DNA from 3 places in the Paraburkholderia sp. FW306-02-B genome. Region 3 is predicted to be linked to each of the others. Evidence: predicted binding sites of a transcription regulator. Region 3 holds the regulator's gene; each other region holds the start of a gene.
What was found. The regulator LexA, encoded in region 3, represses DNA repair genes until DNA is damaged. The targets are predictions, from matches to a motif close to ACTGTATNNNNATACAGT.

Region 1 (3,366 bases), on a different contig from region 3:
TCGAACTGTTTGACGAAGCCGTGGTTCGCATCGAACGTTACGACGGCCTGACGAATGCCGTCGTGGTGCGAGACTTCGAGCGTGCGCGTCTGGCCGCGGCAGAGGCAGATGCCGCCCTCAGGCGAGGCGAACGTCGTCCGCTGCTCGGCGTGCCGATGACCGTGAAGGAGTCCTTCGGCATGGCGGGGTTGCCGAAGACCTGGGGGATGCCCGGCACCGAGAAAATCGCGATTGCCGAGGACGCGGTCGCTGTGCAACGTCTTAAGCATGCGGGGGCCGTCATTCTGGGGAAGACCAACGTCGCCACGATGCTGGGCGACTGGCAGACCTGCAATCCCGTGTACGGCGTCACCAACAACCCCTGGGATCTCACACGCACGCCCGGCGGCTCGTCCGGTGGTTCGGCGGCTGCGTTGGCCGCTGGGTTCGTTCCGCTCGAACTCGGCAGCGACTTTTACGGCTCCCTGCGGGTTCCGGCGCATTGCTGCGGCATCTATGCGCATAAGCCCAGTCACGGCCTTGTGCCTATGCGCGGCGCAGGCCCGCCAGGCAGCCCGATGTTATCGGTGAGCGTCGATCCCGACCTCGTCGTGGCGGGACCCATGTCGCGCAGCGCCGGCGATCTCGCGCTGGCTCTCGATGTGCTGGCCGGCCCCGACGACGCGCAGGCGGCGGCCTACCGCCTCGAGCTTCCGCCCCCTCGCCGTACCCGGCTTGCCGACTTCAGGGCGCTCATGCTTGAAGACCATCCGGTGGTACCGATCTCCGACGAGGTACGCGCGGCCATGCGGCGTTTTCGTCAGCGGCTTGAGGGAGCCAGCTGCACAGTGGCGACTGGGAGTGCCTTGCTGCCCGACCTGGGGCTCGTGATGCGCACCTTAGGCCAGCTATTTTTGTCATTCATGGGCGCAGACATGCCACTTGAGGAATATCGCGCGCTTCAGGAGCAAGCGGCCCGTTTACCCGCGAGCGACACCAGTGACGCTGCGATGGAGTCACGCGGTCTTGTGCTCAGCCATCGCGACTGGATTGCTGCCGACCGCACCCGGGTTGCCCTGATGCATCGGTGGCGCCAGCTCTTTCGGGAATGGGATCTCGTACTTTGCCCCGTACTGCCGACAACGGCCTTCACGCATGACCACTCTGACATCCGCTCCCGCCGTCTGGAAATCGACGGCAGGCAGATTGCCTACACTCAACAGGCCCTATGGCAGAGTCTCGCAACCTTGACTGGATTGCCCGCGACCGCATTTCCAATCGGCTTGGGGGAAAGCGGCTTGCCCATCGGGCTCCAGGCGATAGGTCCCTACCTCGAGGACCGGACGCCCATCGCCTTTGCTGAACTAGCCGAGCGCGAATTTGGCGGATTCGTGCAGCCGCCGGCCTTTGCCGAATCGTGACGTGCCCGGGAACTGAACATTGCTAAACAATTTGCCACGGCTTAGACGCAAACCTCGGATAGCATATTGAAAGCACACGTTCCGGAAACGGTACGGTGTTTCCGTGAATGACCAACCTGTTGGGAGCATCCAGAATGAGCATCTTTGGCGATATTGTGAACAAGCTGTTTGGAAAGGCAAAGCCGGATCAACAGCCGCCCGCGGCGGAACCGACACCGGATCCCGCGGCAGCACAGGCTGCCGCCCCGGATGCCGCGCCAGCCCCCGCGCCGTTGACCGACGTCGACGTCGAAGCCGTGATGGATCAGTTTGTCAGTGAAAGCGGGCAAACGCTGAACTGGCGCACGTCAATCGTCGACACAATGAAGGCGCTCGGCGTCGACAGCAGCCTCGAGCATCGCAAACAGCTCGCCCAGGAACTCAAGTACGGCGGCGACATGAACGACTCGGCGAGCATGAACATCTGGCTGCACAAGCAGGTGATGGCGGCGCTGGCGGCGAACGGCGGGAAGTTGCCGCCCGACCTCGCGGCCTGAATTCGCTTCTGACGCCCACCTGACCGAGGGTCTTTCACCGTTCGCCTCGTTAATTGAACGGACTGGACCTTGAAAAACCCGCGGAACCTGTATATATGTACAGTATGTTTGCATATACAGTTCCGGAGGTCGTCATGGAGCATCTGGTGCGCGTGCAGAATGAACGGGACCGCCGCACGCTCGCGTGGCTGCGGGCGCAGGTCGGCGACGCGGCAATCGCGCAAGCGGCGCAGCAATGCGGCGGAGCGGCGAAGCCATACCTGTCGGCGGTCTGCCGAACGCTCGGTGTGACTGCGCCGCGATTCAGTTCGCTGCGTCCAAGCGCGGCCGCCGAGCAGTCGCTGGCGACGATCCGGCAGATACTGACTTCCCGGAACACGCCGGCGCGTGAACGGGCGCATCGCTGGTGAAAACCTCCGCCGCGTGTCTTAGGGCCGCCAGACCGGGCCCTCAGGAAAGTCATACTGATCGAGCGATGCCGCATGCATCTCGATACTGTAGCCGGGACGTTGCGGCGGCATATAACGGCCTTTGCGGATCACGACAGGATCGACGAAATGCTCGTGCAGATGATCCACGTACTCGAGTACCCGGTTTTCTAGCGACGCCGACACGCAGATATAGTCGAAAAGCGAAATGTGCTGAACGTACTCGCACAAGCCGACACCGCCCGCGTGCGGACATACGGGCACGCCAAATTTCGCCGCCATCAGCAGGACGACGATCACCTCGTTCAGACCGCCCAGGCGGCAGCTGTCTACCTGACAGAAGTCGATTGCGTGCGCCTGCAGCAACTGCTTGAACATCACACGGTTATGGCAGTGCTCGCCCGTCGCCACGCCGATTGGCCGAATCCGCTGGCGGATGGCCGCGTGGCCGAGAATGTCGTCGGGACTCGTGGGTTCCTCGATCCACCACGGATCGAATTGCGCCAGGCGCCGCATGTTGACAACCGCTTCATCGACATCCCACACCTGGTTCGCATCCATCATCAGCTTGCGGTTTTCGCCGATTTCTTCACGCAGAATGCGGGCTCGGCGCATATCTTCTTCGAGATTGCCGCCCACCTTCTGTTTGAAGTGCGTCCAGCCCTGCGCGACGCCTTCACGCGCGAGCCGGCGGATCTTGTCGTCGTCGTAGCCGAGCCAGCCTGCCGAAGTCGTGTAGGCCGGATAGCCACGCGCCAGCATGTCCTTTTCGCGCTCACCCCTGGTTTTTGCATGGCGGTGCAGCATGGCGATGGCTTCATGCGGCGTAATCGCGTCGGTCACATAGCGGAAGTCGAGACAACGCACGAGTTCTTCGGGGCTCATGTCGACGAGCAGCTTCCACACCGGCTTGCCTTGCGCTTTTGCCCACAAGTCCCAGACCGCATTCACGACAGCCGCCGTCGCCAGATGAATGGCGCCCTTGTCCGGGCCGATCCAGCG
Region 2 (3,366 bases), 720 kb from region 3:
CGAATACGCCCGCGAGCGACACCCCCAGGAGCCGCTTGGCCGCGCCGATCGCCGGCAGGAACGAGCGCATCAAGCCCACGCCGATCAGGCTGCCGAGCGAGCCCCAGCGCAGGATCGCCGCGTATTCGCCGACGTTGCGCGCGAGCAGCGCGGGTTCGCCGAACGCCAGCAGGATCGGCTTGGCGAACGACAGAAGGAAGAACGCCGGCACCGACAACAGCACCGACAATACGAAGCCGGTCCAGTAGATATGCGGCACGCGGCCCTCGTTCTGCGCGCCGCGCGCGTGCGACACGCTCACGCTGACCGAGGTCAGCACGCCTTGCAGCAGTGTGACCACGACGAAGAACAGGTTGGCGCCGAGGCCGCCGGCGGCGAGCGCGTCGGGGCCGAGCGAGCCGAGCAGGATCGTGTCGGTCACGCCCATCGCCATTTGCGAGAGCTGCGCGATGGCGAGCGGTGCGGCGAGACGGGCGGTGTCGGCAGCGTGGCGGGTCAGGGTCGGCGGCCGGGCGGCCACCCGGGAGAAGCCGGATTGAGTCATTGAGCGCTTAACGGCGGAAGTGGCGACAGACCGACGGCGAGCGCGACCGGGGCGATGACGGCGGTGCAACACGGGATGGTCACCGGGCGCGCAGGGTCGCTGTCAGCTAACTGTTTGTCTGTCGAAACCCACAGCTTATTGCCTGGGCACGGCAATGTCGATGGAGTAGGCACAATTTTGGTGCGCATGCGGACTCCGGATTCTCGGGGTGCCGCGCTTCCCAAGCATCAAGCTTCGTGCACCGCGATCCGCGTATCGCCGAGCAGCACCACCTGACCCGCGCGGATTTTGCAGGTTTTACGCGTTTCGACCCGGCCGTCGACGGTCACCGCACCATCCGCGACCATCATTTTTGCCGAGCCGCCGCTATCAGCCAGGCCCGTTATCTTCAGGAGATTGTGCAGTTCGACGTAGTCGCCGGTCAGTGTGAAATCGAGGTTGGGCATGGCGTTCGCGCCTTCAGGCAAAGGGTTCGCATCATAAGCCAGAAGCTTGCCCTGGATCGAAGCCGATGCGCACATCCAGTCGCACGCAGGCAATTGCAAGCAGATGTTATGCGTTTGTCAGAAAATGAAACGTTCCGTAACACGGGGTGTTTTTCACGAACTTCACTCCGAAAGGGCAGGTCTGTAGAAAAGCCTGCTGGATTTTTCACGCATTTTTTCAGTGGCTAGCAGACCGGGCGAGGCAGGCATCGATGCGTCACGCCAGACACGACGCCCGCGTCCTGACAACCTTAGAGAGGAATAATCATGACCCAGATTCGTACGCTCCTGATCGGTGCCGCCCTCACTGCCTTTGCCGCGACCGCCGCTGTCGCGCAAACTGCCGCGCAACCGGCCGCCGGCATGTCCGGCCAGGCACAGGTCCAGACCCAAGGCGCCGATCTCGCGCCCGCAGCGCCTGCCGCGCAGGGCGTGCAGCCGGTAACGCCGGCGCCGACCCGTCTGACGGCGCCGGGTTCGACCGATCCGCTGGTTCAGAAGCGCGACGCCGATGCGCAGGCTAATGCCGAATACCGGGCGCAGAAGAAGTCGTCGAAGGCCGAGTTGAAGGAACAGCAAAAGGCTGCCAAGTCGCAATACAACCAACAGGTGCGCAATGCCCGGATCAACCAGAAGGCGGACAAGCAGGCCGCCGGCAACGAAATGAAGATGAACATGCAAGGTCAGGCAACCGATCAGGATAACGGCGCCGATGTGAAGCACTAACGAAGCACCAGGTCCGCTGTGCTGAGGCTCTGACGGTCTGGTGCAGCGCGTGAAAGAAGACGCTTGCGCTGCAGAAGCGATAGGCGTCAGTGGAAGGGGGCGAGCGCCTTGCGCCCTCGCTGCAAAAAATGGTCCGGTGCGCGCCTGCGCCCGGGCCATTTTTTTGCGCCGTCCCTTGCGCTCTTGCGCGACGCCGCGACCGGGGAGCCGACGCGAAAAAAGGGTCGCTTGCCGGCTGGGGTTGTATGGATATACAGTATGCGTCGCCTGTTCTTTAACTGCTTTCACACCACCACGCCTGCGCCCAATCCACTGTGCCCACCGTTGCCGAATCCCCGCCGCCGTTCGATGCCGCCGCCTGGCTGGCCAAGCTCAACGACGCGCAACGCGAAGCAGTCGAGTACGGCGCCGGCACGCCCAACGAGCCGCCGGGCGCGCTGCTGGTGATAGCGGGCGCGGGCTCGGGCAAGACCAATACGCTGGCGCACCGGGTCGCCAATCTGGTGGTCAAGGGCGCCGATCCCCGCCGCATCCTGCTGCTGACGTTTTCACGCCGCGCCGCGCTCGAAATGACTCGCCGCGTCACGCGCATCGCCGGTGCGGCGCTTGGCACGCGCGCCGCGCTGGCGCAAGGGCTGACGTGGTCCGGCACCTTTCACAGCGTCGGCGCGCGGCTGTTGCGCGAGTACGCGGATCTGATCGGTCTCGCACCCGCCTTCACGATCAACGACCGCGAGGATTCCGCCGACCTGATGAACCTCGTGCGCTACGAACTCGGCCTGTCGGCGAAAGAGCGGCGCTTCCCGGCGAAGGGCACGTGCTTCGCGATCTACTCGCGCGTCGTGAACACCGGCGCGTCGCTCATCGACGTGCTCAACCACGCATTTCCCTGGTGCCGGGAGTGGGAAGCCGATCTGCGCATGCTGTTCGCCGCCTACGTCGATGCCAAGCAGAAGCAGAGCGTGCTCGACTACGACGATTTGCTGCTCTACTGGTCGCATATGGCTGCCGAGCCGTCGATCGCGGCGGATCTGTCGGCGCGCTTCGATCACGTGCTGGTCGACGAGTATCAGGACACCAACCGCTTGCAGGCGTCGATCCTGCTCGCCTTGAAGCCCGATGGCCGTGGGCTGACGGTGGTCGGCGACGACGCCCAGTCGATCTATTCGTTTCGCGGCGCGACCGTACGCAACATTCTCGATTTCCCCGCGCACTTCAATCCGCCCGCCAAACAGGTCACGCTCGAGCGCAATTACCGTTCGACCGGGCCGATACTGGCGGCGTCGAACGCGGTGATCGAACTCGCCAGCGAGCGTTACACGAAGAATCTTTGGACCGACAAGGCTTCGGCTCAGCGCCCGCGTCTGGTGACGGTCGCCGACGAAGCGGATCAGGCCCGCTACATCGTCGAACAGGTGCTCGAGGCGCGCGAGCAGGGCATGAAGCTCAAGTCGCAGGCGGTGCTGTTTCGTGCCGCGCATCACAGCGCCGCGCTCGAAATCGAACTGACCCGGCGCAATATTCCGTTCGTGAAATTCGGCGGCCTGAAGTTTCTCGATTCGGTGCACGTCAAGGATGTGCTGGCGGTGCTGCGCTGGGCGGAGAATCCGC
Region 3 (3,366 bases):
AATCGAATCGAACACGCCACCGTCTGCAAAATGCGTCTTCTGCGCATTCGCCCAGCCGCCGAACGAGTCGTCCACCGTGTACAGCTTCAGCTTCGGAAACTTTGCGGTCAGCTCGGCCGGCACCTTGTTCGAACGTGGACGGTAGAAGTTTTTCGCGGCGATTTCCTGACCCTGCTCGCTATACAGGAAGTTCAGATACGCTTCGGCCAGCTTGCGCGTGCCGTGCTTGTCGACCACCTTGTCCACCACCGCAACCGGCGGCTCGGCCAGAATGCTCACCGACGGCACGACGATCTCAAACTTGTCCGGACCGAATTCCTTCAGCGACAGGAACGCTTCGTTTTCCCACGCGATCAGCACGTCGCCGATGCCCCGTTGCACGAAGCTGGTAGTCGCGCCGCGCGCACCCGAATCCAGTACGCCGGCATTCTTATAGAGCTTACCGACGAATTCCCTGGCCTTCTGGTCGTTGCCGCCCGGCTGATGTTCGGCATATGCCCATGCAGCCAGATAGTTCCAGCGCGCGCCGCCTGAAGTCTTCGGATTCGGCGTAACGATCGACACGCCCGGCCTGGTCAGATCGTCCCAGTCCTTGATGTGCTTCGGGTTGCCCTTGCGCACGAGGAATACGATCGTCGACGTGTACGGCGACGCGTTATCCGGCAAACGCTTTTGCCAACCCTTGTCCAGCAAACCCTTATTGGCCAGCGCATCGATGTCGTAGGCCAGCGCCAGCGTCACGACGTCCGCTTGCAAACCGTCGAGCACCGAACGCGCCTGAGCGCCCGAACCGCCGTGCGACTGCTTGAAGGTGATCGACTCGCCCGTCTTCGTCTTCCACTCCTTGCCGAATGCCTGATTGACGTCCTGATACAGTTCGCGCGTCGGGTCGTACGACACGTTCAGCAGCGTCGTGTCGGCGGCGTGCGCCTGCGCCATCACGCCGACAGCCGTTGCCGCGCCGAACGCGAGCGCCGCGATGAGTTTTCCGGTCTTGCCTGCCAGCCCCGTGCCCTGATGGTTCATGCCAACTTTCTCCGCGTTGTAGTCCGCTGAAACAGCGTGTGGTGTTGTTTTGCGTCGCGGTCACGTGCACATGAGCGCCAACTCGGAGGCCAGTCTATCGAAGGGCTTTCATCATTAAAAATAATGTTTCTTCATTTTTTAATACGCAAAAGTGGTAATGACAGCTGGATAAGGCGTTGCGGCACGAAAACAGGTGTTGGAACGTCCTTCTGCGGCGCAGGAACGCCACACCAGCCGACGAACTTAAAGTAAAGCTTGAATTGCGCCGAATACTGTATAAAAATACAGTCACCTGTTCATACATACAGTGGCGCCATGACCAAACTCACCGCACGACAGCAGCAGGTTTTCGATCTGATTCGCCGGGCCATCGAACGCACCGGCTTCCCTCCCACCCGCGCGGAAATCGCCGCCGAGCTGGGCTTCAGTTCGGCCAACTCGGCCGAAGAACACCTGCGGGCCCTGGCCCGCAAGGGTGTGATCGAACTCGCGGCGGGAGCGTCGCGCGGCATCCGTCTGCTGGCGGGCCCCGAAGATTCGCCGCATCAGTTCACGCTGCCGCACGCCAGCATCATGCAACTGTCGCTGCCGCTGATCGGCCGGGTCGCGGCCGGTAGCCCGATCCTCGCGCAGGAACATATCTCGCAGCACTATGCGTGCGACCCGGCGCTGTTCTCAAGCAAGCCGGACTACCTGCTGAAAGTTCGCGGCCTGTCAATGCGTGACGCCGGCATCTTCGACGGCGACCTGCTGGCGGTGCAAAAGAAGAGCGAAGCGAAAGACGGCCAGATCATCATCGCGCGCCTAGGCGACGACGTGACGGTCAAGCGCTTGAAGCGCCGGCCGAACGGCATCGAGCTGATCGCCGAGAACCCCGACTACGAAAACATCTTCGTTCAGACCGGCAGTGCGGATTTCGCGCTGGAAGGCATCGCTGTTGGGCTGATCCGCCCCGGCGAGTTCTGAGCGCCTGCTTCTACCAACGCTTGTCCGACGCCAACGCGTCGCTGCCCCTACGTTGAATCGCCTGGAGAGACTCATGGAACGCCTTGCCCGCCTGCTGCCTTTTCGCCAGTTCGGTCGTTTGCGCCATCTGCGCAAGCTGGTGCCCTGTTCGCTGATCGAGGCGTCCACGGCCAGCTCTCCATCGCTATTCGACGAACCCGCATCGCGCGCGTCGAGCTTGCCGTCGTCGTTGCCGGCTTTCGCTCGCGTGTCGTTGAATTCGGGGCTGAATACGGCCGAGCCGGCGCGGCGCGCGCCGGTGCGCGTCTATCACGGGCCGTCGCGGTTGATCATGGTCGGCACGATAGACGCCGTGTGCCGGATGATCGATCGCTGCATCGCTGAAGAAGCCAATGTGCACGGCGCGGTGTTCGAGTAATGAGGTGTCGGGCGCGAGCGTGGTTGCCCTGCGGTTGGCCCACGGTTGCCCTTCGGTTGCCCCGCTCGCACCTCTTCAGATATTGCATCGCGTGGGATCGTTTTCGTGTGGCCGCGGTCCACGTTAGACCACCCTTGATAGAGAGCTCCACTCGATGGCAGTTTCGACACGCACCAAACGCAGCGCCACACGGCCGCTGATCGTTGTTCTGATTGTGATTGTGGTGGTGGCCGCACTGGGATTCGGCTACGCGTCGCCGTATATCGCGCTGAACAATCTGAAACGCGCGGCGGACGCGCGCGATACGGAAACCGTCAATCAGTATGTCGACTTTCCAGCGTTGCGCGAGAGCCTGAAGCAGCAGGTCACCGGCTTGCTGACACGCCGGCTCGACGCACATGGCAACGGCAACCCATTCGCCGCGATCGGCGCGATGATCGGCGTTGCGCTGATCGGTCCGCTAGTGGACGCGTATGCGACACCGGACGGCGTTGCTGCATTGCTGAACGGCATGCCGCCGCGTGGCGAACCGGGCGAACGGCCGCCTGCACCGCCTACCGCGAAAAACGCACCGGGCGCCACTGCGCCGACGCCCTCTGCCGAAAGCAGTACCGCCAATGGCACGGCTAACAACGCAACCAACAGCGCCACGCCGCCGCAACCGCCGCAAACCACGGCTGGCTATCGCGGCATCAACGAATTCGTCATCAGGTATCAGCACGGCGCGGGCGACGCGCGCTACGCCGCGATCTTGCGGCGCGAAGGTTTGTTCACATGGAAGCTGGCCGCGGTCGACCTGAACGACTGATCGTTCGGCCGACGCGGTTCATGATGCTGCCGTCAAGCCGCCGCTTGCTGCTGTTCCTGCGCGGACGAACACGCCACCAGAATGCTGCAGGAGACCCGGTCGAGCAGCGGCGTATTCCCTGCGCCCATCCACCAGCGCGACAGGCCAG

Region 1: the regulator LexA is predicted to act here: its motif matches at 2,023-2,040, upstream of AC3WOG_RS34060 (CppA family protein).
Region 2: the regulator LexA is predicted to act here: its motif matches at 1,996-2,013, upstream of AC3WOG_RS15640 (ATP-dependent helicase).

Annotation. Positions count from the first base shown of each region.
Region 1 covers NZ_JBYSXZ010000002.1:2,840,971-2,844,336, forward strand. The annotation lists gene AC3WOG_RS34050 (amidase) at 1-1,400, shown strand, start outside; gene AC3WOG_RS34055 (DUF3597 domain-containing protein) at 1,535-1,936, shown strand; gene AC3WOG_RS34060 (CppA family protein) at 2,071-2,346, shown strand; gene AC3WOG_RS34065 (L-fuconate dehydratase) at 2,365-3,366, opposite strand, start outside.
Region 2 covers NZ_JBYSXZ010000001.1:3,537,501-3,540,866, reverse strand. The annotation lists gene AC3WOG_RS15655 (MATE family efflux transporter) at 1-544, opposite strand, end outside; gene AC3WOG_RS15650 (RNA-binding S4 domain-containing protein) at 772-990, opposite strand; gene AC3WOG_RS15645 (hypothetical protein) at 1,297-1,755, shown strand; gene AC3WOG_RS15640 (ATP-dependent helicase) at 2,070-3,366, shown strand, end outside.
Region 3 covers NZ_JBYSXZ010000001.1:2,812,642-2,816,007, forward strand. The annotation lists gene AC3WOG_RS12425 (sulfate ABC transporter substrate-binding protein) at 1-1,026, opposite strand, end outside; gene lexA (transcriptional repressor LexA) at 1,342-1,992, shown strand; gene AC3WOG_RS12435 (hypothetical protein) at 2,066-2,410, shown strand; gene AC3WOG_RS12440 (DUF2939 domain-containing protein) at 2,565-3,218, shown strand; gene AC3WOG_RS12445 (universal stress protein) at 3,251-3,366, opposite strand, start outside.